2 regions of the Streptomyces sp. NPDC052012 genome follow, and region 1 is predicted to be linked to the other one. Evidence: riboswitches for the same ligand, from Rfam matches in the RefSeq annotation. Region 1 holds a riboswitch; the other holds the start of a gene.
What was found. A riboswitch is a leader RNA that binds a small molecule or an ion and turns the genes downstream of it on or off. The one in region 1 is predicted to bind S-adenosylmethionine.

Region 1 (14,991 bases):
GCCGAGGCCACCGCCCCTCCGCCCAAGCCCCGCAAGCCGACCCGCATCCCGCGCGGCATCAACGAACGGCGGCTGCGGGAGAAGAAACAGCGCGCGGAGACCAAGCGGGGCCGCTCGGCACGCGACTGGACCTGACCCCGCGAGCCCGGTCCTGCGAGCCCGGGTCCTGCGAGCCCGCTCCCGCCAGCCCGGTCCGCGGGCCGGGCACGTTCAGCCCAGCGCGCGGCTGGAGTGACCCCGCGAGCCTGCTTCCGCGAGCGTGACCTCGCGAGCGTGACCCCGCCAGCCCAGTCCCGCGGGCCGGGCACGCTCAGCCCAGCGCGCGGCTGGAGCGGGCCCCGTGAGCCTGGCTCCGCGAGCCCGGCCCCGCGAGCGCGACCCCGCGAGCCCGGTCCCGCGGGCCGGGCTCGCTCAGCCCAGGTCCAGTACCCCCACCGTCTCCCCCTCCACGACCTCCCCGTTCGGGCGGAAACCGAGGCCCAGGTAGAAGTCCTCGGGCCCGTGCTCCTCGGGGTGCCAGGTGACGTAGAACTCCTTGGTGCCGCGGCGGCGGAGTTCCGCGGCGACCGATTCGACGGCGAAACGGCCGTATCCCTTGCCCTGCTCCCCGGCCGCGATGTTCAGCCGCCACAGGCCCGAGCGGATGACACTGCCACCGTCCTCGTACCAGTCGATGTCGAGGAAGGCCATCAGGAAGCCGACCGCGCGGTCGCCGTCCATGATCAGGCGGGGCCAGGCCGCGTCCGGGTGGACGTACGCCTCGGCGAGGGACTTCACCACCGGGGCGACCGCGAATTCCTGCTCGGGCCGGACGCGTATGCCGAGCGCGGCGTCCAGGTTCTTCGGGGTGATCTGTTCGAGGCGGGGCGAGGTGGTCGTCACGCCGGGCAGGGTAGGTGCGAAAAACCCGGCGGTAAAAGGAATTTCGCGACCGGGAACGGAAAAGCGCGGACGGATCTCAGCCCAACTGCCGGTAACGGCCCCGGAAATACGTCAGCGGCCCGCCCTCCGCGCTCGGCACGTCCGCCGCCAGCACCCGCCCGATCACCAGCGTGTGGTCCCCGGCGGTCACCCGCTGCTCGGTGCGGCACTCCAGGGTCGCCAGGGCGCCGCCCACCAGAGGCGCCCCGGTGTACTCGCCCCGTACGTACGGGATGTCCTCGAAGAGCAGCCGGTCGCTGATGCGGCCCTTCATCGCGAAGCGGCCGGCGATGTGCCGCTGGCTCTCGGAGAGCACGGAGACCGCCCACAGCGGCTGCTCCTCGAGCAGCTCGTCCATGCGGGACCCCTCGCGCAGGCTGACCAGCACCAGGGGCGGGTCCAGGGACACCGACAGGAACGCGGTCGCCGTCATGCCGACGTCCTCGCCGGCCGGTGCCCGCGGGTCGTCGGGATCCAGCGGCGGCTCCTTCGCGGTCACCAGGACCACGCCGGAGGCCAGCCGGGACATGGCGGCGCGGAACTCGTCGTTGCTCACCCCCTCAGCATGCCGGGCGGCGGGCGGAGCGGTGATCGTGGACTGCACGGAGGGAGTGTCGGGCACGCCGGAAACGCTAGTCTCCGCTCCATGGCCACCGCATCGGACCTCTGCCCGAGCGGGGACCTAGGACCAGCGGCCGAGCGGGACCGCCGGACAGCCCCCCGTCCGGCCCGCCGTCCGGCACCGGACACCCACAACCGCCACAAAATCCACCCTCGGTAAACGCACGCGGAAACGCGGAAAGACCCCGCAATTGTTCATGTTTAGCTGTGACTTGAGTCACAAGGGGGAGGAATTGTTGACCCTGTGTACCGAGTGGGCAGCGCGCTGTGATTCAGTGGCGGGGAAGCTGCCAGGACGATACGCCGATGAGCACCCTTGATTCGCCACGAGGTCTCGGGGGGAGGGCGAGCATGGAGACCGAGTCGGAGCCCTACGTCCGCCTTGCGTCCCTGCGACAACTGCACCAGGTCATGGCCGACATGAACACGGCCCGCAGCCTGGCGGACACGTTGCAGACCGTCGCCGACGGCGTCGTGAACGCCCTCGGGTACGAGCTGGCCTGCGTCAATCTCGTACGCCCCGACGGCGATCTCGTGGTCGCCGCCTTCTCCGGCAACCCGGCGGCCGAGGCGCTCATCACCGGCCGGGTCGGCTCCCGCGCGTCCTGGGACCGCCGCCTGTCCATGGGCGAACGCTGGGGCGACCTGATCTTCATACCGCACACCGAGGGCTGGGTCCTCGACGACGACGACGTCCCCCAGTGGTACACCGACGGGCCCGCGCCCCGCTTCGAGGACGAGTGGCACCCCTCCGACCGCCTCTTCGCCCCGATGTACGCGCCCGGCCCGCAGGGCGCCGGCGCCTCCGGCGAGCTGGTCGGCGTGCTCTCCGTGGACCGCCCGCGCAACGGCCGCCGGCCCGGCGCCTGGGGCCGCGAGGCGCTCCAGATGTACGCCTTCCAGGCCGCCATCGCGATCAGCAACGCGCGTCTGCGGGCCAACATGCAGCGCGCCCTGGTCCGCCTCGAGCGCGAGCAGCAGGCCCTGCGCGCCAGTGAGGAGAGCTTCCGGCAGGCCTTCGAGTACGCCCCCTCCGGCATGGCCATCGCCGAGATGGGCGGCGACCAGCACGGGCGGATCCTCAGGACCAACGACGCGCTGTGCCGCCTGCTGGGCCGCCCCGCCTCCGCGATGCGCCGCTACTCCTTCTCCGACCTCGTGCACCCCGAGGACATAGGCACCCTGCTCCGCACCTCCGCCGAGGGCGGTCGCGCCGAGCTGCGCCTCGGCCGCCGCGACGGCACGTACGTCTGGGTCTCCCTGCGCAACTCCGTCGTCGCCGACGCCGCCGACGGCCCCCGCTTCCTGCTCACCCACGTCGAGGACATCGAGGAGCGCAAGCGCCGGGAGCTCCAGCTCGCCCACCGCGCCTCCCACGACTCCCTCACCGGCCTGCCGAACTCCGCCGAGCTGCGCGCCCGGCTCTCCGCGCGCCTGTGCCGGCAGCGCCCGCAGCCGACGCTGCCCGCCGCGGTCGGCTCCGCCATGGCCCCCTACGAGTCCTTCGACTCGCTGGACTCCTCGCTGGACGCCGCCTACGGCCCGCCCGACTTCGACCGGGGCCACGACTTCGACTTCCCGCCCGGCGCGGACGAGTACGACGGCTACGACCACCATGTGCACACCGTCGCCCCCGCCGGGGACCGCGACGACGGCACCAAGGGGCTCGCGGTGCTGTTCTGCGACCTCGACGGCTTCAAGTCGATCAACGACCGGTTCGGGCACAACGCCGGCGACGCCGTGCTCATCGAGGTCGCCCGCCGGCTCAGCAACGGCGTCCGGGACGGCGACACCGTGGCCCGGCTCGGCGGCGACGAGTTCGTGATCCTCGCCGACGGGCTCGGCCGGGCCGACGCCCAGGACCTCGCGGTGCGGCTGCGCAACGAGATCATCCAGCCCATCCGGGCCGAGGGCCGGGCCGTCCGGGTCGGGGCCAGCTTCGGCATCGGCTGGGCGCACTGCGGCATGACGGCCGACGAAGTGCTGAAGTCCGCTGACGAACGGATGTACGTCGAGAAACGATCTCGTCCCAAACAGCACCGGCGCGCGGGATGAACCGCAGGTCAGTGGGTTGATGCGGTCTGAGTCACCCGTTTGGGCGCGGGGAAACGGGTAGGCTCGCCATCCTCACCACCCGCATCCGCACCCGATCCGCAGCTAGGAGCACCAAGGGATGACGCCCGGCAACAGCGGCGCGAGCACGCCCGAGGACGACGACCCGTTCGGCTACCTCTACGCCGACGGCCAGGCCAACGGGGCCCAGCCGCCGTCCGGTGGCTACGGCTACCCGAACTCGGTCAACCGCGTGCGGGCGGTCGGCACACGCCAGTACGGCCAGCAGGGCGGCGGCCCCGCCGCGCAGATACCGCAACAGCAGGGCACCTACGGCCAGCCCAACCCGCACTACGCGGCCCCGGAGACCCTGCCGGGCGGCGCCGCCCCCACGGTGCACTCCCCGCAGCCCGCCCACGGCGGCGGCCGCGGCCGCGGCCCCAACACCAAGGGCCTGCTGATCGGCGCGATCGCGGTGGTCGCGGCGGTCGTCATCGGCATCGGGGTCGCCATGATCGGCGGCGACGAGGACAAGGGCGGCAACCAGGCCGACGCCACCCCGACCCAGTCCCAGAGCTCGGAACCGAGCCCTTCGGCGAGCGAGAGCGGCAAGACCGAGGCCGACCTGCCCGAGATCGACGCGAAGGCCCTCCGCCTGGAGGGCGGCCCCGTCACGGCCTCGGACATCAAGGGGTCGAAGGCTGACGGCGGCGTCTACGTCGCGGGCTTCAACAAGGTGGGCGCCAAGGTCGTCTGGACCGTCAGCGGTATCGAGAAGGCCGGCACATACCGCTTCTACGTCCGCTACGGCATCCCCGGAGTGGACGCCAACGCGACCGTGGTGGTCAACGGCAAGGCGCAGTCCCGGCCGCTGAACATGCAGAACTTCGGCAAGCAGCCCGAAGGCGACTGGGAAAAGGGCTGGCAGACCACCTGGGCCAACGTGAACCTGACCGAGGGCACGAACACCATCGAGCTCGTCTGCAACGAGGGCAACCAGTGCAACGCCAACCTCGACCAGTTCTGGCTCACGGAGGAACCGCCGAGCTGATCCGACGAAGCAGCCGTGGCCGCGAGGAGCGTGCGGCCACGGCTGCTGTGTTTCCTGCGGAGTCATCGCCCGGGGTACGTCATCCCCGGACGGCCATGCTCTTCACGGGCCAAGGACCGCGTAGTGGCCGGCAAGGACAACGGCTGCTACCCGCGCAGCGGCCGGACGGGTCTCCAACCAGAGCAACAAGCTCATCACGCTCTACAAGGACGCTTCCTGCTACGGCAGTCACTTCGACATCAAGCCGCCGCTCGCGCACTTGGCCGCGGCGGGGTGTGATGCGGTCGTCGGTCATCCTTTCGATCTTGCCGTGGAAGGGCAAGCTGGATACCGGACGCCTCACCGCAGGCGTCGGCCGTTCTCAGGCCGCGCTCGCCTCCCTGGTCACCGCCACCCTCTCCAACAGGTCCTCGTAGACCTCCTGGTCGAACTCGCCCGCCACCGGGGACACGACCGTCGCCGCCGAGAGGGCGACCGCACGGGCCAGGCGGGTCGGCCACGGGAGGTGTTCGACCAGGCCCGAGAGCAGGCCCGCGACCGCCGAGTCGCCGGCGCCGGTCGGGTTGCCGTGGAGGTGTGCGGGGGGTGCCGCGCGCCAGTGGCCGTCCGGGGTCACCGCCAGCAGGCCCTGCGGGCCCAGGGACGCGACCACCGTGCCCGCGCCCCTCCTGCGGGCGTCCTGGGTGGCGCGCAACGGCTCGTGGGAGCCGGTGAGTTCGGCCAGTTCCTCGGCGTTGGGCTTCAGGATGTCGGGCCGCCCGGCCACCCCACGGCGCAGCGCCGCTCCGCTGGTGTCCAGCAGGGACGGAACCCCGGCCGCGCGGGCCGTGCGGATCAGGCCCGCGTACGCGCCCACCGGGACCCCCGGCGGCAGGCTGCCGCACAGGGCGACCGCCGAGGCGGAGGGGAGGAGGGTCTCGTACGCCTCCTGGAAGGCCGACCACTCGGCCGCCGTGATGGTCGGTCCCGGTTCGTTCAGCTGGGTCGTGCCGCCCGAGGTCTCGTCGACCACGGCCGTCGTACGGCGCGTCGTGCCGGAGATCGGGACCAGCGCGTCCGTCAGGGTCGGGACACGCAGCAGGTGGTCGCGCAGGACCTGTCCCGTCGTACCGCCCGCGAAACCGGTCACCGTCACCTCGTGCCCGAGCGCCGCCAGCACCCGTGCCACGTTGATGCCCTTGCCGCCCGGACGTTCCGTCACCTCGGAGACGCGGTGGGAGTGGTGCGGCCGAAGGGACGGTACGCGATAGGTGATGTCGAGCGCCGTGTTCAGCGTGACCGTGAGGATCACCGGGACGACCTCCCCCTGTTGCTGCGCCTGCCGTGGGCCCCGGAGACACGATCATGCCAAAGAGAGAGCGGTCGGCCCACCCCTCGGACCGGCCACCGTCCCGCCCGGTCCTCGGGACTGATCAGCCCAGTTGGGGATCGACCACCCATTCACCCCGGCGCATCACGCCCTTCAGTGCGAACTCCGCGTCCAGGACCACCAGGTCCGCGTCCTTCCCGGGCTCGAGGGAACCGATCCGGTCGTCCAGGCCGAGCAGCCGGGCCGGGGTGGCGGAGATCGCCGTGACGACGTCCTCGACGGGCAGCCGGTCCACGGTCACCGCTCGCTGGAAGGCACGGTCCAGGGTGAGGGTGGAGCCCGCGATCGAGCCGCCCTCCACCAGCCGGGCCACACCGTCCGCGACCTCGACCTCCATCGAACCCAGCATGTAGCGGCCGTCACCGAAGCCGGCCGCGTCCATCGCGTCGGTGATGAAGGCGACCCGGGCGGCGCCCGCGTGGTGGAAGGCCAGCTGGAGGGCGGCCGGATGCAGATGGGTGCCGTCGTTGATCAGCTCGACCGTGACCCGCTCGTCCTCCAGCAGCGCGGTGATCGGGCCCGGGGCGCGGTGGCCTACCGGCGGCATGGCGTTGAACAGGTGGGTGGCCACGGTCGCGCCCGCCTCGATGGCCTCGACGGTCTGCTCGTACGTGGCGTCCGTATGCCCGACGGCCGCGATCACCCCGTGGTCGGCGAGCAGCCGTACGGAGTCCAGGCCGCCCGGCAGTTCGGTGGCCAGCGTCATCATGCGGGCGTGGCCGTGTGCCGCGTCGATCAGCTTGCGGACCTCGGCCGGGTCGGGATCCCGCAGCAGTTCCTCGTCGTGCGCGCCCTTGCGGCACGGGGAGATGAACGGCCCCTCGAAGTGGATGCCGGCGATGTCCCCCTGCTGGGCCAGCTCCGCCAGCATCCCGGCGTGCCGGGCGAGGAAGTCCAGGTCACCGGTGACGGCGGAGGCGACCACCGTGGTGGTGCCGTGCCCGCGGTGGGTGTGCACGCCCTTGAGGACGTCCTCGGGGGTGCCGCCGGCGAAGGACGCGCCGCCGCCCCCGTGGTTGTGGATGTCCACGAACCCGGGGACGAGCCAGTGGCCGGACAGATCGATCGTCTCGGCGTTCTCGGGGGCCGTGTCCGCGATCCGCGTGCCCTCGACGATCACGCGGCCGTCGTCCACGGTCCCGGTGGGCAGGACCACCCGGGCACCGGTGAGAACCTTGGTGGGGGCCATCAGGTGGTTACCTCCGAGGGGTCAGTGGTGGTGAGGAGATCCCAGGCGAGGAGTCCCGCGCCCAGGCATCCGGCGGTGTCCCCGAGGGCCGCGGGGACCAGGGACGGCAGCTTCTGGAAGGTGACCCGCCGCCGGACGGCGTCCCGCAGCGGTGTGAACAAGGTTTCTCCTGCTTCGGCGAGCCCGCCACCGATGATCAGGGTGCGCGGGTCCAGCAGGGTGAGGGCGGTGACCAGCCCGTCGGCGAGGGCCTCGACCGCCTCCCGCCACACCTCACGGGCGCGTTCGTCCCCGGACTCGACGGCCTTGGCGCAGTCGGCCGCGTCCGCGTCCGGGTCCCCGCAGGCCGCCGCCCATGCCTCGCTCACGGCACCGGCGGAGGCGTACCGCTCCAGGCAGCCGCGCTGCCCGCAGGGACAGGCGGCCCCCGCGGGTCGTACGACGATGTGTCCGATCTCGCCCGCGAAGCCGTGCGCGCCCGCCTCGATCCGGCCGTCGATGCCGATGGCGCCGGCGATGCCGGTGCCCAGCGGCACGAACAGGTACCGGTCCGCGCCCCGCCCCGCCCCGACCCGGCCCTCGGCGAGCCCGCCGGTCCGCACGTCGTGGCCGAGGGCGACGGGCACGCCGCCGAGCCGCTCGGCGAGCAGCGCGCGCAGCGGCACGTCGCGCCAGCCGAGGTTGGCGGAGTAGACCGCGATGCCGAGCGCGTCGTCCACGATGCCGGGGACGGCGACGCCGGCGGCGGACGCGGGCACGCCGTAGCGGTCGATACCGTGCGCGCGCAGATCGGCGGCGAAGCCGAGGATGTCCGCGACGACCGCTTCCGGGCCGCGTTCGCGCCCGGTGGCCCGGCGGGCCTGGTGCAGCAGCTCGCCGCCCGCCCCGACCAGAGCGGCCTTCATCCCGGTGCCGCCCACGTCGAGGGCGATGACATGTTTCACGGGAAACAGTGTGGCCCGGGGACCCGGGAGAGGTCTAGTCCACTCACGTGGTGTAGACCATAATCCGACTATCGAAAAGTTTCGGATGGCGCGGGGCGCCAGGTTTGGGGCGACAGCAGTGCAGCGGCGGGTCAGGACGAGGACGATCGCGGTGGTGTCCGCACTGGGACTGACGGGGGTCCTCGGCGGATGCGGCGCCGGCGCCGGCTCCTCCGACGTCACCCTGCGGCTGGTCGCGGCCGACTACGGCACGTCGGCCGCCAACAGCTCCAGGAAGTACTGGGCCGAGCTGGTCGACGAGTACGAGGCCGGCCACCCCGGCGTGAAGATCGACGTCAGCGTGTACTCGTGGAACGACGTCGACCGCAAGGTCAAGGAGATGGTCGACGCGGGCGACCCGCCGGACATGGCCCAGATCGGCGCGTACGCCGACTACGCCGCCGACGGCCTCCTCTACAAGGCGGACGAACTGCTCTCCATCCCCGTCCAGGCCGACTTCGTCTCCCAGCTGGCCGAGGCCGGCCGGGTCAACGGCGTGCAGTACGGGATGCCGTTCGCCTCCTCCACGCGCGTGCTGTTCTACAACAAGGAGCTCTTCGCGGACGCGGGCATCACCCCGCCGCAGACCTGGGAGGAGCTCGCGGCCGACGCCGAGGCGCTCAAGGCCGACGGCGTGAAGTACCCCTACGCCCTGCCTCTCGGGCCCGAGGAGGCACAGGCCGAGACCATGCAGTGGCTGCTCAGCGGCAAGGGCGGCTACACCGACAGCATGGGCACCTACGCCATCGACTCCGCGCCGAACGTGAAGACCTTCACCTGGCTGAAGGACGAGCTGGTCGGCAAGGGCCTGACCGGTCCCGTCGCCCCGGGGAAGCTGAACCGGGCCGACGCCTTCGCGGCGTTCGCCGCGGGTGACGTCGGCATGCTCAACGGCCATCCCTCCCTGATGGCGATGGCCGGGAAGAAGGGCGTGAAGTACGGCATGGTGCCGACGCCCGGGGTGGACGGCGAGAGCCCCGCCACGCTCGGCGTCGCCGACTGGATGATGGCCTTCAAGAAGCACGGCCACCGCGACGAGATCGGTGACTTCCTCGACTTCGTCTACGGCGAGAAGCAGGTGCTCGACTTCTCCCGCGACTACAACCTGCTGCCGGTCACCACGTCCGCGTCCCGGACGATGGCCGGCGCCGAGCGGGACAAGCACCTGCGGCCGTTCCTCGACCAGCTGGTGACGTCCGAGCTCTACCCGGTCGGCAACACCTCCTGGGCGGCGGTCAACGCGGCCGTCAAGGAGCAGATCGGCAAGGCGGTCACCCCCGACGGCAGCCCCACGGACGTCCTGACCCGGCTCCAGACGACGGCGACCCGGGCGGAGAGCGCCCAGTAGCGCTCGCGGGCACGGCCGGGGCGTTGTCAGTGGCAGGGGCTACGGTGCAGAGCATGGACGAGGAACCGTCGGCCGAGCGGCAGGGCCTGGGCAGCCGCGAGCGGAACATCCTCGCGCTGGAACGCCGCGTCTTCCCCGGCCCCGGCGCGAAGGAACGCGCGATACGCGAGGAGCTGGGCCTGCCCCCCGTCCGCTACTACCAGCTCCTCAACGCCCTCCTCGACGATCCCCGCGCCCTGGCCCACGACCCGGTGACCGTGAACCGCCTGCGCCGTGTCCGGGACAGACGCCGCGCGGAGCGCTGACCCGGGGTTCAGCCGATCCGCTCCGCCAGCCCCCGCAGCAGTCCGACGACCCCCTCGGGGCCGTCGACCACGACGTCCGCGCGTTCCCTGAGTTCCGTCACCTCGTCGCTGCCGCTGCACACCAGCAGACCGGGGACGCCGTCGGAGCGGAGTTTTTCGACGGCGGCGAAGGCGGACAGGTCGCCCAGGTCGTCACCGGCGTAGAGGACGGACTCGGCGCCGATCTCGCGGGCGTACTCCAGCAGGGCGACGCCCTTGTCCATGCCCGGCGGGCGCAGTTCGAGCACCATCCGGCCGGGCTCGACGATCAGCCCGTGCCGCGAGGCCAGCTCGCTCAGTGGGTCCCGCAGCGCCTCGAACGCGGCCTGCGGATCGGCGGCCCGCCGCGTGTGCACGGCCACCGCCCGCCCCTTCTCCTCGATCCAGGTCCCCTGCCAGGCACCCACCCGGTCCAGCAGCCCCGGCAGCTCCTCACGGGCGGCGGCCACCCCGGGATGCGGGGCGGGCGCGGTGACACTGCCGGTGCGGGCGTCCCAGCGTTCGGCACCGTAATGCCCGAGGACGACCAGGTGTTCCAGTCCGCTCACCCCGGCGAAGCCCCCGTACCGCACCGCGACCCCGGGCGCCCGCCCGGTGATCACGGCCACGGAGGCCACCTTCGGCGCCAGCGCGGCCAGCGCCGGCACGGCCCCGGGATGCGCCCGCGCCTGCTCGGGATCGGCCACGATCGGCGCGAGTGTCCCGTCGAAGTCAAGCCCGACCAAGGCCTTCCCGGGCCGCGCGAGAAGCCCCTCCAGCCCTTCCCGTCCGGCCCGGCCGACGGACCTCACCAGCGAGTCGATCGCTCCCGCGGAATCCCCATGACTGCCCATACGCCCAACCTATCCACGCCCCCGCCCCGGCACGCATGCCTGATCGGCCACACAGGGTCAGGCCCGCAAGGCGTTCAGCTGGTCCAGGAACCACTGGGCCGGGGGGAGGGCGGTGGCTGCTGCGGTGAGGTGCTTGCAGCGTTCCGCCCGCTCCTCCGGAGGCATCGTCAGGGCCTCGTGGAGGGCCTGGGAGGTGGCGGAGATGTCGTAGGGGTTGACCGTGATCGCGTACTCGCCGAGCTCCTCGTGGGCGCCCGCCTCGCGGGACAGGACCAGGGCGCAGCCGTGGTCGGAGACCACCGGGATCTCCTTGGCGACCAGGTTCATGCCGTCGCGGATCGGGTTGACCAGCGCCACGTCCGCCATGCGGTACGCGGCCAGCGAGCGGGCGAAGTCGTCCTTGACGTGCAGCACGACGGGGCGCCAGCCCTCGGTGCCGTACTGCTCGTTGATCTCCTCGGCGAGCCGCTGCACCTCGGCGGTGTAGTCGCGGTACACGGCGAGATCCTGCCGGGAGGGGTAGGCGAAGGCGACGTGCACGACGCGTTCGTGCCACTCGGGGCGGTCCGCCAGGAGCTGCCGGTAGGCCAGCAGCCCGCGCACGATGTTCTTCGACAGCTCGGTGCGGTCCACCCGGACGATCGTGCGGCGGCCCTCCCCGATCTCGCGCCGCAGACCGGCCATGCGCTCCTCGACGTCCGCCTCGTGGGCGCGGGCCCGCAGGAAGTCGGCGTCGGCGCCCAGGCCGTGCACACCGATCCGGGTGTCCCCGACACCGCCCACGAAGCGCTCGCAGCACGCCGTGAACGCGTCCGCCCAGCGCCGGGTGAGGAAGCCCAGCCGGTCGGCGCCCAGCATGCCGCGCAGCACCTGGCCCGCGATGTCGTCGGGCAGCATCCGGAAGTACTCGGGCGGCGCCCACGGCGTGTGCGAGAAGTGCCCGATGCGCAGATCGGGGCGCAGCTCGCGGAGCATGCCGGGGACGAGGGTCAGGTGGTAGTCCTGCACCACCACCGCCGCGCCCTGCGCCGCCTCCTGGGCCAGCGCGTCCGCGAAGGCCCGGTTGTAGGTCTCGTACGACGCCCACTGCCGCCGGAACTCCGCGTCGAAGACCGGCTCCAGAGGAGTCTGGTACAGCATGTGGTGCACGAACCACAGCACCGAGTTGGCGATCCCGTTGTACGCGTCCGCGTGCACCTCGGCCGGGATGTCCAGCATCCGCACGCCGTCCTCGCCGACCCCGCGCCGCACGGCCTCCCGGTCGCCGTCGGACAGCGCCGAGCACACCCACAGCGCCCCCGCGTCCGGCCCGATCGCCGACAGCCCGGACACCAGCCCGCCGCCGCCCCGCTTGGCCCGCAACGAACCGTCGTCGTCCACCACGTACGAAACGGGCCCCCGATTCGAGGCCACCAGCACCTGAGCTGCACCGAACGTCGAAGCCATAAGCCTCAACCTAGCCCGGCCCACAACCGCTCAAACGTACGCATCGGCCGTATACGAACCTCAGGCCACCCTGCGCGCCTGGTACTCCGCGATCTCCGTCATGGGCGGCCGTTCCTCCGTGTCCACCGAGTACGTGCGCGGCTCGAAGTTGTCCCCGGAGCGCTCGAACTGTGTCAGCGCGGGGCGGATCAGATGGCCGCGGGCCAGGCGCAGCTGGGCGGTGCGGTAGATCGCGGCGGACATCCGGCCGAGCGCCTGACCGTCCTGGTGACGGTGCTTGCGCGCGCCCACGTCCACCTGCGCGAGCGCGTCCAGACCCACCAGGTGCAGGGCGTCGACCAGCATGCCCAGCTCGACGCCGTAGCCGACGGGGAAGGGCAGCTGCTCCAGCAGGGAGCGGCGGGCCGCGTACTCGCCGCCCAGCGGCTGCACGAAGCCGGCCAGCTGCGGCCAGTGCATGTTCAGCAGCGGCCGGGCCATCAGCTCCGTCACCCGGCCGCCCTGACCGGCGGCGGCGCCCAGCGGCCGGTCGTACATGGCCTTCACCAGCTGCACGTCCGGCTCGGTGAGCAGCGGGCCGACGATGCCGGAGACGAAGTCGGAGGAGAAGTCCTTCAGGTCGGCGTCGACGAAGCAGACGATGTCGCCGCGCGTGACCAGCAGCGAACGCCACAGCACCTCGCCCTTGCCGGGCACGGCGGGCAGCCGGGGCAGGATCTCGTCCCGGTGCACCACGGTCGCGCCCGCCGCGGCCGCCACCTCGGCCGTACGGTCCGTCGAGCCGGAGTCCACGACCACGATCTCGTCCACGAGAGGGGTCTGGAGCACCAGGTCGTGACGGATGACGGACACGATGTCGCCGACCGTCTCCTCCTCGTTCAGCGCGGGCAGCACCACACTCACCGACTGCCCGGTGGCCCGCTTGGCGGCCAGGATCCGGTGCAGCGGACGGTCGGACACGGACCAGGAGCGGTCGATCAGCCAGCGCTCGACTTCTTCCAGCACGATCGGCGGCTCCTCACTGGTCTGTGATCCATCTCGCGGTACGGACGGCTATCTCAAGTGTCCTGGCCGTCGGTTACAGTCTTGAACAACGCGCGTGACCATCGCATGCCGGGGTCGCCGCGCGGACGACGTTCCGCGACAACTGAAGAACACAACTGAAAACCGCTCATCCAGAGGGGCAGAGGGATACGGCCCGATGAAGCCCCGGCAACCCTCCAGTCGGTTCTTGTCACACAGACGTGGCGAGGCTCCCGGCTAGGGAAGGTGCCAAATCCGTCTCACGGCGAGATGCGTCGTGAGGAAGATGAGGAGAAAGGGCCTCGCCTCACATGGCTGTGCAGACTGTTGCAAGCACCACCGAGTCCACCGTCGATCTCGGTCCCGCCGCCGCGCTGAGCTGTCGCGAATGCGGCCACCGCGTGCCCCTCGGCCCGGTCTTCGCGTGCGAGGAGTGTTTCGGCCCGCTGGAGATCGCATACGACTTCTCGGCCTATGACACCGAGGAACTCCGGCGGCGCATCGAGGCGGGCCCCGCGAACATCTGGCGCTACGCGCCGCTGCTGCCCGTCCCCGCGGACGTGGCGACCAAGCCGAACCTCAACCCCGGCTGGACCAAGCTCGTCAAGGCCGACAACCTCGCCCGCGAACTCGGCGTCACCGGCGGCCTGTATGTGAAGGACGACTCCGGCAACCCGACGCACTCCTTCAAGGACCGTGTCGTCGCCCAGGCCCTCGAGGCCGCCCGTGCCTTCGGCTTCACCACCCTGTCCTGCTCCTCCACCGGCAACCTCGCCGGCGCGGTGGGCGCCGCCGCGGCCCGCGCCGGCTTCCGCTCCTGCGTGTTCATCCCGCACGACCTGGAGCAGGGCAAGGTCGTCATGGCCGCCGTCTACGGCGGTGACCTCGTCGGCATCGAGGGCAACTACGACGACGTGAACCGCTTCTGCTCCGAGCTGATCGGCGACCCGGCGGGCGAGGGCTGGGGCTTCGTCAACGTCAACCTGCGGCCGTACTACGCGGAGGGCTCCAAGACGCTCGCGTACGAGATCTGCGAGCAGCTGGGCTGGCGGCTGCCGGACCAGATCGTCGTGCCGATCGCCTCCGGCTCGCAGCTCACGAAGATCGACAAGGGTCTGCAGGAGCTGATCAAGCTGGGCCTCGTCGAGGACAAGCCGTACAAGATCTTCGGTGCGCAGGCCGAGGGGTGCTCGCCCGTGTCGACCGCGTACAAGGCGGGGCACGACGTCGTCCGCCCGCAGAAGCCGAACACGATCGCCAAGTCGCTGGCGATCGGCAACCCGGCGGACGGTCCGTACGTCCTGGACATCGCGCGCCGCACCGGCGGTGCTGTGGAGGATGTGACGGACGAGCAGGTCGTGGATGCGATCAAGGTGCTCGCGCGGACCGAGGGGATCTTCGCGGAGACCGCCGGTGGGGTGACGGTGGGTGTCACCAGGAAGCTCATCGAGAACGGTGTGCTGGATCCGTCGAAGACCACCGTGGTGCTCAACACCGGGGATGGTCTCAAGACGCTGGATGCGGTGGCCGGGACGGGGCTGACGGCGACGATTCGGCCGAGTCTTGAGTCGTTCCGTGAGGCTGGGCTCGCGTAGGAGTCGCTTGTCGTTCGTCTGCGGGCCGCATGTGGCTGGTCGCGCCCACGCGGCGGTAGCCGCACATTCGATACAGCCCCGCGCCCCTGGGGTAAGTCACCTGACCGGAGGTTTGAAGTGAGCGTTACTGTCCGCATCCCCACCATCCTGCGCACCTACACGGGTGGCCAGGCGGAGGTCTCCGCCGAAGGTGCCACCCTCGCCGAGGTCATCGAG
Region 2 (14,991 bases), on a different contig from region 1:
CAGTCCCTCACCATCGAGGAGGGAAAGAAGCTCTACGCGGTCGGCTGCGCCAGCTGCCACGGCACCGGCGGTCAGGGCACCTCCGACGGGCCGAGCCTGGTGGGCGTGGGCGCCGCGGCCGTGGACTTCCAGGTCGCCACCGGCCGTATGCCGGCCGCGACCTCGCAGGGCGCGCAGGTTCCGCGCAAGAAGCCGGTCTACACCCAGGCCGAGATCGACCAGCTGGCGGCGTACATCGCCTCCCTGGGCGCCGGCCCGGCCATCCCGACCGAGGAGCAGTACGGCCCCGAGGGCGCCGACATCGCCAAGGGCGGTGAACTGTTCCGCAACAACTGCGCGCAGTGCCACAACTTCACCGGTAAGGGTGGCGCCCTGACGCACGGCAAGTACGCGCCGGACCTCGAGGACGTCGACCCGAAGCACATCTACGAGGCCATGCTCACCGGTCCGCAGAACATGCCTTCCTTCCCCGACAGCACCCTGTCGGAGCAGAACAAGAAGGACATCATCGCGTACCTGGACGAGGTCAACAGCCAGGACTCCGAGAGCCCGGGCGGCCTGGAGCTGGGCGGGCTCGGCCCGGTCAGTGAGGGTCTGTTCGGCTGGATCTTCGGTCTCGGCGGGCTGATCGTCGTCGCTGTGTGGGTCGCCGCTCGGACCGCAAAGGCCAAGAAGTCATGAGTAGCCAAGACATTCCAGAAGAGAACCTGCCCGCTGAGCAGGACACCGCCCACGGCGCGGTAAGGGTCGCTGACGAGAAGCACCCGTTCGCCGACCCGGGGCTGCCGCCCCACGAGCACCGGATCCAGGACATCGACGAGCGGGCCGCCAAGCGGTCCGAGCGCACGGTCGCCCTGCTGTTCACGCTCTCGATGCTGGCCACCATCGGCTTCATCGCCGCGTTCGTGGCGATCCCGGTCGAGAAGATCGTCTACATCTTCCCGTTCGGTCACATCAGCGCCCTGAACTTCGCGCTCGGTGTGACGCTCGGCATCGCGCTGTTCGCCATCGGCGCGGGCGCGGTCCACTGGGCCCGCACGCTGATGTCCGACGAGGAGCTGACCGACGAGCGGCACGCGATCGCGGCCGAGCCCGAGGTCCGCGCCAAGGTCATGGACGACTTCCGCCAGGGCGCGAAGGAGTCCCAGCTCGGGCGGCGCAAGCTGATCCGCACCACCATGTTCGGCGCGCTCACCCTGGTGCCGCTGTCCGGCGTCGTGCTGCTGCGCGACCTGGGCCCGCTGCCCGAGGACAAGCTGCGCCACACCCTGTGGTCCAAGGGCAAGCTGATCATCAACCAGAACACCGGGGAGCCGATGCGCCCCTCGGACATCGTGACCGGCTCGCTGACGTTCGCCAAGCCCGAGGGCCTGGAAGAGCACGACCACGACTTCAACAACGAGATCGCCAAGGCCGCCCTGATGATCGTCCGCATCCAGCCGGACGACATCAAGGACAAGCGCACGCTCGAGTGGTCGCACGAGGGCATCCTCGCGTACTCGAAGATCTGCACCCACGTCGGTTGCCCGATCTCCCTGTACGAGCAGCAGACGCACCACGTGCTGTGCCCCTGCCACCAGTCCACCTTCGACCTCTCCGACGGTGCCAAGGTGATCTTCGGTCCCGCCGGTCACGCCCTGCCGCAGCTGCGGATCGGCGTGAACGACGAGGGCTACCTCGAAGCGCTCAGTGACTTCGAAGAGCCCGTCGGTCCTGCATTCTGGGAGCGCGGATGAGCACCAACACCAGCACCGAGTCCCGCTCTCGCGGGAAGGCACCGGCCGGCGAGCGCGTCGCCGACTGGGCCGACGGCCGGCTCGGGATCTACTCCCTGGCCAAGGCCAACATGCGCAAGATCTTCCCGGACCACTGGTCCTTCATGCTGGGCGAGATCTGCCTGTACAGCTTCCTGATCATCATCCTCACGGGTGTGTATCTGACGCTGTTCTTCCACCCGTCGATGAACGAGGTGGAGTACCACGGCTCCTACGTCCCGCTGCAGGGCCAGCTGATGTCGGAGGCGTACGCCTCCACCCTGGAGATCAGCTTCGACGTGCGCGGCGGTCTGCTCATCCGGCAGATCCACCACTGGGCGGCGATCGTCTTCCTCGCCGGCATGTTCGTGCACATGATGCGCGTCTTCTTCACCGGCGCGTTCCGCAAGCCGCGTGAGATCAACTGGCTGTTCGGCTTCCTGCTGTTCGTGCTGGGCATGTTCACCGGCTTCACCGGCTACTCGCTGCCGGACGACCTGCTCTCCGGCACCGGTGTCCGCTTCACGCAGGGCGCGATCCTGTCCGTGCCGATCGTCGGCACGTACATCTCGATGTTCCTGTTCGGCGGGGAGTTCCCCGGCACCGACTTCGTCGCGCGGTTCTACTCGATCCACATCCTGCTGCTGCCGGGCATCATGCTCGGTCTGGTGGTCGGCCACCTGATCCTGGTCTTCTACCACAAGCACACGCAGTTCGCGGGTCCCGGACGGACCAACAAGAACGTCGTCGGCATGCCGCTGCTGCCGGTGTACATGGCCAAGGCGGGAGGCTTCTTCTTCCTGGTCTTCGGCTTCATCGCGCTGCTCGCCGGCATCGCCTCGATCAACCCGATCTGGAACCTGGGCCCGTACCGCCCGGACATGGTCTCCACGGGTGCCCAGCCCGACTGGTACATGGGCTTCGCCGAGGGTCTGGTCCGCGCCATGCCCGGCTGGGAGATCAACTTCTGGGGCCACACCCTGGTCCTGGGCGTGTTCATCCCGCTGGTGCTGTTCGGTCTCTTCCTCGGGATCATCGCGCTGTACCCGTTCATCGAGTCCTGGATCACCGGGGACAAGCGCGAGCACCACATCCTGGACCGGCCGCGCAACGCCCCGACCCGTACGGCCTTCGGTGTCGCCTGGGTCACCGGCTACATGATCATGCTGATCGGTGGTGGCAACGACATCGTCGCCACGCACTTCCACCTCTCGATCAACGCGGTCACCTGGTTCGTGCGCATCGGGTTCTTCCTCGGCCCGGTCATCGCGTTCATCATCACCAAGCGCATCTGCCTCGGCCTGCAGCGCCGGGACAGGGACAAGGTGCTGCACGGCCGCGAGTCGGGCATCATCAAGCGCCTGCCGCACGGTGAGTTCATCGAGGTGCACGAGCCGCTCAGCCAGGAGGCCCTGTACACGCTCACCGCGCACGAGCAGTACAAGCCGGCGGAGATCGGTCCGACGGTCGACGAGCACGGTGTCGAGCGCAAGGTGAAGGGCTCGGAGAAGCTGCGCGCCAAGCTCAGCGAGGCGTACTACGGCGAGGAGTCCCAGATTCCGAAGCCGACCGTCGAGGAGTACAACGAGATCACGAGCGGCCACGGCCACCACTGATCGCTGCGTTCGCCACGCCACCTGAAGGGCCCCGTCCGGTGTTCGGACGGGGCCCTTCGGCGTGCCCGGGGCTGGATAGGGTGGGCCCTGAGACTTTTCTCCGTCTGTTCTACGACCATCAGGAGCGGCTATGAGCGCTGTGACCCCCGCTGGAGGCGACACCGCGGCGGGCCGCTCCTGGCCCGCCCTGCTGAACGGACTGCTGGACGGCCGGGACCTCACCGCCGACGACACCGCCTGGGCCATGGATGTGATCATGCGCGGTGAGGCGACCGACGCGCAGATCGCCGGGTTCGTGACGGCGCTGCGCGCCAAGGGCGAGACGGTCGAGGAGATCACCGGCTGCGTACGCGCCATGTACGACCACGCCAATGTGATCGAGGTGCCCGGGGCGACCGTCGACATCGTCGGCACCGGCGGCGACGGCGCCAAGACCGTGAACATCTCCACGATGTCCTCGATCGTCGTCGCCGGCACCGGCGCGAAGGTCGTCAAGCACGGCAACCGGGCCGCGTCCTCGGCGTCCGGCGCCTCCGACGTCCTGGAGAAGCTCGGCGTCAATCTGGAGCTGACCCCGCGGCGGGTGGCGGAGGTCGCGGAGGAGGCCGGGATCACCTTCTGCTTCGCGGTGAAGTTCCACCCGGCGCTGCGCCATGTGGCCGCCGCCCGCGGCCAGTTGGGCATCCGCACGGTGTTCAACTTCCTCGGCCCGCTGGCCAACCCGGCCCAGGTCAAGGCCCAGGCGGTCGGCGTCGCCGACCCCCGGATGGCGCCCATCATGGCGGGCGTGTTCGCCGAACGCGGCAACTCCTCGCTGGTGTTCCGCGGCGACGACGGCCTCGACGAGCTGACGACCACCGCCACCTCCCGGGTGTGGGTGGTCCGCGACGGCACGGTGACCGAGGAGACCTTCGACCCACGGGACGTCGGTGTCGACCTCGTCCCGGTCGAGGCGCTGCGCGGCGCGGACGCCTCCTACAACGCGGAGGTCGCCCGGCGGCTGCTGGACGGTGAGCGCGGCCCGGTGCGGGACGCCGTGCTGCTGAACTCGGCGGCGGCGCTGGTCGCGCTGGAGCCGGGCAGCGGCCCGCTGACGGAGCAGATCCGCGCCGGGATGGACAAGGCGGCGGAGGCGATCGACTCGGGTGCCGCCAAGCGCGTGCTGGACCGCTGGGTGGCTGTCAGCAACGCGTGAGTTCCGTGGGTGATGTCCCGCGATCCGGACACGGGTTGCGGGACATCGCTCTGATCGCCTAGTTTCCTGTCCAGGTCATGAGTGACAGTCATCAGGCCCCGGCCGACTGTCCGGCAACCCTCCGTCCGTGGCGGGGTGCCCCGGGTGAGGACCAGGCCGTACGGCAGCAAGGCCTACGGCAAGCGCGGACCCCTCGCACGCTTTTCAGAAGTGTGGGGCCAGGGGTCCTGGTCGTTCGAGGGAGCCTTCCGTGAGCAAGCGAATGCGCTAGGGCCGCAGAGCCCCGCCTCCGCACACCCCTTTCACCTTCCTCGCCGGTCTGTCCGGCTGCCTTCACGGGAGTCTCCCCATGTCTGTCTCCAGCCTTGCCGCCGACCCGTCCGTTTGTGCCCCGCTGCCCGTTCTGGGGCGGGATGTCACCGTCCCGCTCGTCACCGGCGGTGAGGTCACCTACGCCGCGCTCGACTACGCCGCCAGCGCCCCCGCCCTGCAGCGCGTGTGGGACGACGTGGCCGCGTACGCCCCGTACTACGGCAGCGTGCACCGCGGCGCCGGGTACCTCTCCCAGCTCTCCACCGACCTGTTCGAGAACGCCCGCAAGGCCGTCGCCGAGTTCCTCGACTGCCGCCCCGCCGACCAGGTGGTGTTCACCCGGTCCACCACGGACTCCCTGAACCTGCTCGCGGCCGCGCTTCCCGGCGACTGCCAGGTCTTCGTCTTCGAGACCGAGCACCACGCCTCCCTGCTGCCCTGGCGCGGGGCGCGGGTCACCTACCTCGACGCGCCGGGCAGCCCGCGGCAGGCCGTCGAGACCCTGGAGCGCGCCCTGGCCGACCGCGACCCCTACGGCCCGGCCCTGGTCTGTGTGACCGGTGCCTCCAACGTCACCGGCGAGCTGTGGCCCGTACGGGAGCTGGCCGCCGCCGCCCACGCGCACGGTGCGCGGATCGTCCTGGACGCCGCCCAGCTGGCCCCGCACCACCCGGTGAGCGTCCGTGAGCTGGACGTCGACTGGGTCGCCTTCTCCGGGCACAAGCTGTACGCCCCGTTCGGCTCCGGTGTCCTCGCCGGGCGGTCCGACTGGCTGCGCGAGGCCGAGCCGTACCTCGCCGGCGGCGGCGCAAGCCGCAAGGTGACCCGGCGTGAGGACGGGGGAGTGGACGTCGAGTGGCACGAGACGGCCGCCCGGCACGAGGCCGGCTCGCCCAACGTCATCGGCGCCTACGCCATCGCCTCCGCCTGCAAGGCGCTCACCGAGGCCGGGTTCGACACCCTGGTCGCACGGGAGCAGCACCTGATCCGCCGGGTGCGGGAGGGGCTTGCCGACGTGCCCGAGGTGCGGTTCCTGTCGCTGTTCGGCGACGACGCCCCGCGCGTCGGTGTGCTGTCCTTCGTGGTCGACGGCTGGAACAGCTCCCACTTCGCCGCCGCGCTGTCCGCCGAGTACGGCATCGGCGTACGCGACGGGCTGTTCTGCGCCCACCCGCTGGTGCGGACCCTGCTCGGCGGTGACGCGCAGGCCCAGGGCGAGTGCGGCGCCCCGGAGGCGGCGCCCGGGGAGAAGTCCCTCAACGCCATCCGGGTCAGCTTCGGCGCGGGCACGCCCGACGAGCACGTCGACCGTTTCGTGGCCGCCGTGCAGGAGCTGGTGCGCGACGGCGCCCGGTGGAACTACCGCACGGAGGACGGGCGGTGCGTGCCGGACACGTCCGCGTGAGCAGCCGCGGGCAGCGGTAGCCGGGCGCCCAGCAGGATCATCCGCAGGGCGCGTTCGGTGGCGTCCGTGAGGAGTTCGGCGGCCCGTACCAGCGCCTCCGCCAGGGCCATCGGCGCGGGCAGGATGCCGTGGCAGGCGTCCACCCCGGGCACGTCCTGCGCACCCTCGCCGAGCGTCCCGGCGAGCGCCAGCACCGGCCGGCCGTAGAGCTTGGCGCGGCGGGCCACCTCCGCCGGGACCTTGCCGCGCGGTGTCTGGTGGTCCAGGGCGCCCTCGGCGGTGACCACCAGGTCGGCGCGGGCCAGCCGGGCGTCCAGGTCGAGGTGGTCGAGGAGGACGTCGAAGCGGGGCAGCAGCCGCGCGCCGAGGGCGGCGAGTCCGGCGCCCAGCCCGCCGGAGGCGCCGGTGCCGGGGCCGAGGCGCAGATCGGTGCCGGTGACGGCGAGGTCGCGGGTCAGGACCCGCGCCCAGTTCTCCAGCCCCGCCGACAACTCCTCGACCTGCGCGGGAGTGGCGCCCTTCTGCGGGCCGAACACGCGGGCCACGCCCCGTTCCCCGCACAGCACGTTGAACGGGTTGCAGGCGACCAGCACGTCCACGTCCTTCAGCCGGGGGTCGAGCCCGGACGGGTCGATCCGCGCCAGTCGGCTCAACTCCGCGCCGCCCCGGCCCAGTTCGAATCCGTCGGCGTCCAGCAACCGTGCGCCGAGCGCCTGGAGCGCCCCCGCGCCGCCGTCCGACGTGCCCGAGTCGCCGCAGCCGACCAGGATCCGCCGTACGCCCTGGTCGAGCGCGGCGCTGATCAGCTCGCCGACGCCGTAGGTGGTGGTGGCGCCGGGGTCGCGCCGGGTGCGGGGGACCAGGGCGAGGCCGGCGACCGCGGCCATCTCGACCACCGCGGTGTCCCGGGCGCCGAGCAGGGCGAAGTGGGTGCCGACCGGCTCGCCGACCGGGCCCGTGGCGGCCAGGGCGACCAGCCGCCCGCCGGTCGCCGCGGCCAGTGCCGAGGCGGTGCCCTCACCGCCGTCCACCAGCGGGATGCGGTCGATCTCGGCGTCCGGCAGCACCCGGCGGACGCCCGCCGTGATGGCGTCGGCGGCGGCCTGGGCGGACAGCGACTCCTTGAAGCCGCTGGGGGCTACGACGACACGGCTGAGCATGGATGACTCCTTGTGGCCTTGCGGGAAGGGATGCGGCAGGACGCGCGGTGTTCAGCGGGTGACGGAGACGCCGAGCAGGGGCCAGACGGCGACGGCGAAGAACAGGACCAGGGCGGCGGTCAGCGGGGCCAGCACGGCGGACAGCCGGAGCAGATCGCGCGGTGTGTAGGTGGGGACGCCGGGGACGTCGGCGAACAGCGTGACCGGCTTGGCGGAGGCGGGCAGTGTGTGGCAGAAGCCCGCGGCGGCCGTGGAGGCGAGGGCCGCCGCGACCGGGTTCACCCCGGCGCCCACGGCCGCCACGACCACCAGCGGGACCAGCACCGAGGAACGGGCGGAACGGGACTGCAGGACCAGATGGGCCGCCGTGCTCACCGCGATCACCACCGTCAGGAACATCACCGGGGTCACCCCCGAAGGCAGCCCGGCCACCAGCCACTTCGCCGCCCCGGACTCGGTGAGCGCCACGCCCATCGCCATCGTCGCCGCCATGAACAGCAGCAGCGACCAGGGCACCGTCTTCAGTGCCTCCTTCAGCCGTACGGTGCCGAGCGCCGGTGAGGCGGCGACCACCGCGCCGATGAGCGCGACCATCGCCGGCGGGACCCGGTGCAGCGGCTCGCTGCACCACAGGGCGACCACCGTGCCCAGGAGCAGGGCGCAGCGCTTCTCGGCCTGGGTCCAGGGGCCGGTGACCGGGCGGTCGCTGTGCCGCTGGATCTCCTCGGCCGTGATGTGCACGGGGCCCTTGCGGTCGGCGCGCCGGGTGGTGGTCAACAGGACCGTCTCGGCGGCGAGATGGGAGGAGGCCACGGCCAGCGGCAGCCCGAGCAGCAGCCACTCGGTGAAGCCGACCCGCTCCCCGGTCGCCTCCCACAGCACCGACACGGTGATCAGATGGGCGCCCGCCCCGATCAGGGTCGCCACCGCCGACAACAGGATCACGGTCGGGAACAGCAGCGCCAGCATCACCACCAGCCGCTTGCGGTGGGCCAGGGCCTTGGCGAGGGCGAGGAACACGGGCAGGGCGAGCGCCGCACGGCCCGAGGTGGCGGGCACCGCGAACGCCGTGACGACCAGCGAGGCCGTGGTGAGGTGCACCAACTGCCGTACGGTGCGCGCCCCACCGACCAGGAACACCGCCGCCCGCCCCGCCAGGCCGGTCCGGGTTACGGCGGCGGCCAGCACGAACGCGCAGATCAGCAGCCACACGGTCGAGTCGCCGAGGGTGCCGAAGAGCGTGTCGCTGCTGATCACACCGGTCACGGTCAGGGCGAGTCCGGCGCCCAGGGCGACGTAGGTGTCGTCGATGGGCGCGCCGATCCAGGCGCAGGTCGCCAGCGCGAAGACGGCCAGGGTGAGACGCGCGTCCCCGCTCAGCCCGGGGAAGTTGCCGGGCACCGCGAGCAGCGCACACAGCGACAGGGCCACACACAGGGCCACGGTCAGACGGGGATTCAGGGTCACGTCATCGAGAGTTCACCCGGGGCGTGAGCGCTCAATGAGCCCGGCATGAAGGAAATTTCACGAAGGGAGCCGGTATCCCATGCCGCGTACCGTTTCCACCTTCTCCGCGCCCAGCTTCTTGCGCAGTGCCCGCACGTAGACGTCCACGATGTTGGAGCCGGGGTCGAAGTCGTAGCCCCACACATGGGACAGGATCTGCTCGCGGGACAGGACCTGCCCCGGATGCCGCAGGAACAGCTCCAGCAGCACGAACTCACGGGCCGTCAGATCGACGGTGCGCTCCCCGGCCCGGGCGCGGCGCGTGCGCAGGTCCAGCGTGAGCTCGCCCGACTTCAGCACGGTCACCTCGGGAGCGCGGGCCGCCGTCCGCAGCCGGAGCCGGACCCGGGCGAGCAGTTCCTCGAAGCGGAACGGCTTGGTCATCCAGTCGTCCGCGCCGCCCTCCAGACCGGCCACCGTGTCCCGCACGGAGTCCCGGGCGGTCAGCACGATCACCGGGGTCGTCACCCGGGCCTCGCGCAGCTCCCGCAGCACGGTGAAGCCGTCCCGGCCGGGCAGCCCGATGTCCAGGACGACCAGGTCGAACCCGCCGGTGAGCGCGTACTCGAAGCCGGCCTCGCCGTCGGGGACGACCGTGGTGGTGAAGCCGTTGGCGCGCAGGCCCTTCTCGACGAAGGAGGCGATGCGGTCCTCGTCCTCGACGATCAGAATGCGGTTCACGGGGATGCCTCTTCCAGAGTCAGTACGAACGTGGCTCCGCCGCCGTCGGTGTCGTGCATGCGGACCCGGCCGCCGTGGCCCTCCGCGATCGCCCGCACGATCGACAGGCCCAGTCCGGCGCCCGAGCCGTGGGCGCCGCGCCGGGACGTGCCGCGCCGGAAGCGTTCGAAGATCACTTCACGGTCCTGGGGCTGGACCCCGGGGCCGGAGTCGGCGACGTAGAACTCGATCCGGGGGCCGTCGGTGCGGGAGCCGATGCGGATGGTCTGCCCGGGGGCGGTGTGCTGCACCGCGTTCTGCGCCAGCTGCACCATCGCCTGGGTGATCCGCTGCGGGTCCAACCGGGCCTCGCCGTCGGCGACTTCGGCGAGCCGCCAGTCACGCTCGCCGAGGGCGCGGGCCTTGACGTAGACATCGGCGGTGAGTTCCGCGAGCTGGACCGGCTCGGGGGTGACGAAGTCGGGGCGCTCGGCCTTGGCGAGCAGCAGCAGGTCCTCCACGATGCGGCTCATCCGGTCCAGCTCGTCGGTGACCAGCCGGACGGTCTCCTCGCGTTCGGCCGGGTCGTCGCCCATCAGCTCGAGATGGCCGCGCACGATGGTGATGGGCGTGCGCAGCTCGTGGCTCGCGTCGTCGACGAACTGGCGCTGGGCGGCGAAGGCGCGCTCCAGCCGGTCGAGCATGGCGTTGAAGGTCTCGGCGAGCGCGGCCACGTCGTCGTTGCCGTGCACCGGGATGCGCTTGGTCAGATCCTGCTCGGTGAGCTGGGCGGCGGTGGTGCGCACGAGCCGTACCGGCTTCAGGATGCGCCCGGCGACCACCCAGGCGATGCCGATGGTCATCAGCAGGGCGACCCCGGAGATGGCGAGCAGCACCCGGAACACCTCGTCGGCGCGCGCCTTCTCGCGCCCCGGATGGAACGCGACGACGAACGCCGCCGCCGGTTCACCGCCGTAACGGGCCACGGTGACCTTGGCCCAGCGGATCTCGCCCTCCGGGCGCTGCAGGGTGCCGGTGGTGTCGGGCGAGGCGAAGATGCGGCGGCGGGCGTCGGCGTCCTTGTGCAGCGGCAGGCCGACCGGGATCTCACGCTGCTGGATGATCTGCGCCGGGCTGGTGCCGGGCTCGCCCACCAGGCCGATCAGCTCCTCGTCCAGATCGGCGTACTGACGTTGCAGGAAGACCCGCAGCAGCCGGCCCGGGTCGGTGAACCTGCGGCCGGTCTCCGGGTCGAAGCCCTGCTCCTCGAAGCCGGCGAACTCGCGGGCCTCCTGGGCGAGCAGGCCGTTGATGCGCTGGTCGGTGTCGCGCAGGAGGATCGAGCGGGTGGTCGCGGCGACGGAGGCGAGGGCGACGGCCATCACGAGCAGCAGCCACAGGAGGATGCGGAGGCGGGCGGAGATCCGCCGGCGCTCACGCGCCTCACCCCGGTCACCCGTCGTCGCCGGGTCCGTCGTCGCCGGGTCCGTCGTCGGCAGGTCCGTCGTCGGCGTCATCGTCCTCGTCCGCTGGGGCGTCGGTCACCGGCGGCCGGGACACGACCTGGTCGCTGGGCGTCGGTGCGGGCCGCGTGGAGCTGGGCGTCGGCGTCGGGGAGCCGCTCTCCAGCTCCACCTCGGCGGGCACCTTGGGCTCTTGCGGGCTGTCGGTGAGGGCGAAGCTGGTTGCGGCAATGCCGAGGGGAATCAGTACGACAGCTGCCAGAGCTGCCATCCGCCGTGAGAAGACCATGCCTCTCATCCTGCGTCCGCCATCCGCAGCCGTGGATGAGCCGAGAATGAAGAACTCTTCATCCGGCGTGCACAGCGACACCCCCAGGGGCGCGGGGAACTGCGCACCCCAGCCCCGATGAGCCCGCAGACGCCCGACGACAGGCCGCGGCAACCCGGAATGCGCCTAGTTGTCCAACCCGATCGAGAACGCCGCCTCGAGGTCGTGCTGCGAGTAGGTCCGAAAGGCGACGTGCGTGTCCGTCGCCTCCACCCCCGGGATCTTGCTGATCCGGCCCGGGATGACCTCCGCCAGGTCCTCGTGCTCCTTCACCCGGACCATGGCGATCAAGTCGTACGTGCCCGTGACGGAGAAGACCTCGCTCACACTCTCCAGCGCGGCGATCTGTTCCGCGATCTCGGGGATCCGGTCCACGCTGGTCTTGATGAGGACGATCGCGGTGATCACGGCTGGTTCTCTCCCTCGGGGGCCGGTGCAGGGGCGGCCTTCACTCTAGTCGTACGGCCGAATCGGACCCAGGCGAAGACGAAGCCCAGGCCGAAGCCCAGCAGGTGGGCCAGATACGCCACCCCCGGACCGTCGGCGGCCTGCTGCCGGGCCGCCGCCCACTGCAGGGCCGCCCAGAACGGCAGCACGACCCAGGCGGGAAAGCGCACCGGCAGGAAGAACAGGAACGGCAGGAGACTGGTGACGCGGGCCCGCGGGAACAAGAAGAGAAACGCGCCGAGGACCGCCGAGATCGCCCCGGAGGCGCCCACCAGGGACTGCTCGGCGTCCGCGTTCGCCGCGGCGTACCCCAGCAGCGCGAGGTAGCCGCAGCCGACGTAGAACAGGGTGAACTGCACGCGGCCCATCCGCGCCTCGGTCATCGCTCCGAAGACGTGGAGGAAGAGCATGTTGCCGAGCAGATGCACCCAGCTGCCGTGGACGAACAGCGCCGTGGCGGGGGTGAGCGCGGCGCCCGGGGAACCTTCGAACAGGTCTGCGGGAATCACGCCCCAGCGCCGGAACCAGGCCCGCTGCGCGGCGAGCAGCTCGTCCCCGGTGCCGTACACCGGATTGAGGCCCGAGGCCGGTCCGGCCAGGAAGACCACGCAGCACAGGACGATGAGGGTGTGGGTCACCGGTGCCGACGGGCGGCGCATCGCCCTCGCAGCCGACGCCCTCCAGTTGCGGATCATGCCTCCAGAGCATGACGTAACCGGACGCAACCACACAGACCGCCTCGCCGCCGTGGACGGGCGGGCGGCGAGGACCCGCCAGGCCGTAGGGTTACGAGCCATGACGGACCGCGTGCGCGGGGCGTCGCCGACAATAGAAGGCCTAGAAGGAAAAGAGCACAGGCACGATGACGGTTCCCCTGCCGACCGCCACGACGCGGTGGCGCTGCACGCTCTGCGGCAACCTCACCCGCTTCGACGTGACCCGCTCGTCGAAGGTCGTGGAGTACGTCCACCTCGATCTGGCCGGAGAGCCGAAGGTCGAGGAGCGCGAGGTGCTCAGTGAGACGATCGAGTCGGTGCGGTGCCGCTGGTGCAACGCCGTGGACCAGGTGGAACTCGTCGACAGGCCGGGCGCCGGCTCCTGAAGCGGAGCGGGCCCGCTGACGGTGACCCCGCACGCGGGGTCACACACAGGCATTGGGGTGTGACGGATGGTGGAGACCACGGGCGGGGGGCCGCAGGACGGCGCCGCTGAGGTGCTCGACCGTCCGCTGCCCGACGGAGTGCGCCGCCGCGTCGTGCAGATCGTCTCCGACGGCTTCGGCGGGCTGACCGTGGCCGAGCTGCCCACCCAGCTCCGGCAGTACGCCCGCTTCGCCCCGAACCGCCGCGCCAAGTTCGCCGGCAACGCCATGGCCGCCGCGCTGGAGACGGATCCGCTGTTCCGGCAGCGGATCGGGGAGAAGCTCAGAGAGGCCCAGCCGGAACTGACCGGCGCCCTCGACTCCGGCTCGCCGCCCCCGGCCGCGGACCCGCTCGACGTGGCGGCCGCGGCCTACGTACTGCGCCCGGCGGGCTGGGTGAAGCTGGTGACCGCCGCCGGCGAGGAGGCCCAGCGGGCCGACGCCGAGCGCGCCGACGAGGAGAACCGGGCCGAGCTGGAGCGGCTGCGCGCCGAACTCGCCCGGGCACGCGAGCACACCAAGTCGGAGACCGAGCGGCTGCGCACCGAGCTGGAGTCGGCCCGCAAGGAGGCCGAGTCGCTGCACCGCAAGCTGCGCAGCGCGCTCAGTGACGTCAAGCGCGGCGAGGCGGCGCTGCGCAAGCTGCAGGGCGAGATGGAGACCGTCCGCGCCGAGGGGCAGGCCCAGGTGTCCGCCGCCGAGAGCGAGACCCGGCGGCTCAAGGCACGGCTCGGTGAGACGGAGGCCGCGCTGGAGGCGGCCCGCCGGGCGGCGCGTGAGGGCCGCAGCGTGGAGGACATGCGCGTACGGCTGCTGCTCGACACCGTGCTGGACGCCGCCCAGGGCCTGCGCCGCGAACTCGCCCTGCCGCCGGTGTCCGTGCGGCCCGCCGAGACCGTGGACGCCGTCGAGCCCGGACGCATGACCCCGAAGGACATCGCCGCCCGCGCGCTGTCCGACAACGACCCGGCGATCCTCGACCAGCTGCTGGCGCTGCCGCAGGCGCACCTGGTCGTCGACGGCTACAACGTCACCAAGACCGGCTATCCCCAGATGCCGTTGGAGAAGCAGCGGCTGCGGCTGCTCGGCCAGCTCGCGCAGCTCGCCGCGCAGACCGGCGCCGAGGTGACGTGTGTCTTCGACGGGGCAGAGCTCGCCGCCCCCGTGCTGCTCGCGCCGCCGCGCGGGGTGCGGGTGCTGTTCTCCAAGCCCGGCGTCACCGCCGACGAGCTGATCCGCCAGCTGGTGCGCGCCGAACCGCCGGGCCGGCCCGTCATCGTCGCCTCCACCGACCGCGAGGTCGCCGACGGAGTCGCTCGCGCGGGCGCCCGGCCGGTCGCCTCGGCGGTGCTCCTCAAGCGGCTCTCCTGAAGAGGCTTCCGGAAGCGGCTTTCCTGATACTCGGATCACTTCCGTCCCCCGTGCAACGTACCGTCTCTATGCCCGAATTGACGGAACCGTCACGCAACGTAGTGTCAATCCCACATCACTGCAGGTGAGTTGAAGGTAAATAAACGCGCTGTAGTGGAGATTTTATGGCCGGGGATTTGAACTGATCACAGGAACATCATTAGGGTCTGCTCGAACCCGCGACCGCGCGATCACTCTCGAGAAGGAGCTCGTCTCCGTGGCGTCCCACCGTCGTCCCAAGCAGCCGAGCCGCGCACGTGTGACCGTGCTCACCACCGCTGCCGCAGCCGCTGTCGCCCTGAGCTCACAGGCCGCCAACGCCGCCCCGAGCGAGAAGCCGAGCAAGGACGAGGTCAAGGCCAAGGTCGACAAGCTCTACGAGCAGGCGGAGCAGGCCACCGAGAAGTACAACGGGGCCAAGGAGAAGCAGGAGAAGCTCCAGAAGGAGATCTCCACCATCCAGGACGACGTGGCCCGCGGCCAGCAGGAGCTCAACGAACTGCGCGACGGCCTCGGTTCGATGGCCAGCGCCCAGTACCGCAGCGGCGGCATAGACCCCTCCGTCCAGCTGCTGCTGTCCTCCGACCCGGACGA

Region 2: it holds a riboswitch for S-adenosylmethionine, as region 1 does, so the genes downstream of both, AB0412_RS02475 (aminotransferase class V-fold PLP-dependent enzyme) here and thrC (threonine synthase) in region 1, are expected to answer to the same signal.

What each region holds. Positions count from the first base shown of each region.
Region 1 is NZ_JBFAXA010000020.1:1,306-16,296, reverse strand. Features, by position in the region: gene arfB (alternative ribosome rescue aminoacyl-tRNA hydrolase ArfB) at 1-135, shown strand, start outside; gene AB0412_RS26460 (GNAT family N-acetyltransferase) at 412-882, opposite strand; gene AB0412_RS26455 (flavin reductase family protein) at 959-1,543, opposite strand; gene cdgB (diguanylate cyclase CdgB) at 1,894-3,597, shown strand; gene AB0412_RS26445 (carbohydrate-binding protein) at 3,716-4,645, shown strand; gene AB0412_RS26440 (1-phosphofructokinase family hexose kinase) at 5,007-5,936, opposite strand; gene nagA (N-acetylglucosamine-6-phosphate deacetylase) at 6,058-7,203, opposite strand; gene AB0412_RS26430 (ROK family protein) at 7,203-8,147, opposite strand; gene AB0412_RS26425 (extracellular solute-binding protein) at 8,266-9,534, shown strand; gene AB0412_RS26420 (DUF3263 domain-containing protein) at 9,588-9,839, shown strand; gene otsB (trehalose-phosphatase) at 9,848-10,711, opposite strand; gene AB0412_RS26410 (trehalose-6-phosphate synthase) at 10,769-12,157, opposite strand; gene AB0412_RS26405 (glucosyl-3-phosphoglycerate synthase) at 12,218-13,162, opposite strand; SAM riboswitch class I at 13,326-13,473, shown strand; gene thrC (threonine synthase) at 13,492-14,775, shown strand; gene AB0412_RS26395 (MoaD/ThiS family protein) at 14,893-14,991, shown strand, end outside.
Region 2 is NZ_JBFAXA010000001.1:541,450-556,440, forward strand. Features, by position in the region: gene AB0412_RS02455 (c-type cytochrome) at 1-681, shown strand, start outside; gene AB0412_RS02460 (Rieske 2Fe-2S domain-containing protein) at 678-1,736, shown strand; gene AB0412_RS02465 (cytochrome bc complex cytochrome b subunit) at 1,733-3,370, shown strand; gene trpD (anthranilate phosphoribosyltransferase) at 3,501-4,565, shown strand; SAM riboswitch class IV at 4,639-4,756, shown strand; gene AB0412_RS02475 (aminotransferase class V-fold PLP-dependent enzyme) at 4,915-6,282, shown strand; gene AB0412_RS02480 (glycerate kinase) at 6,237-7,442, opposite strand; gene AB0412_RS02485 (SLC13 family permease) at 7,494-8,909, opposite strand; gene AB0412_RS02490 (response regulator transcription factor) at 8,967-9,629, opposite strand; gene AB0412_RS02495 (ATP-binding protein) at 9,626-11,125, opposite strand; gene AB0412_RS02500 (small secreted hydrophilic protein) at 11,061-11,360, opposite strand; gene AB0412_RS02505 (Lrp/AsnC ligand binding domain-containing protein) at 11,526-11,807, opposite strand; gene AB0412_RS02510 (rhomboid family intramembrane serine protease) at 11,804-12,541, opposite strand; gene AB0412_RS02515 (hypothetical protein) at 12,709-12,948, shown strand; gene AB0412_RS02520 (NYN domain-containing protein) at 13,015-14,358, shown strand; gene AB0412_RS02525 (NlpC/P60 family protein) at 14,615-14,991, shown strand, end outside.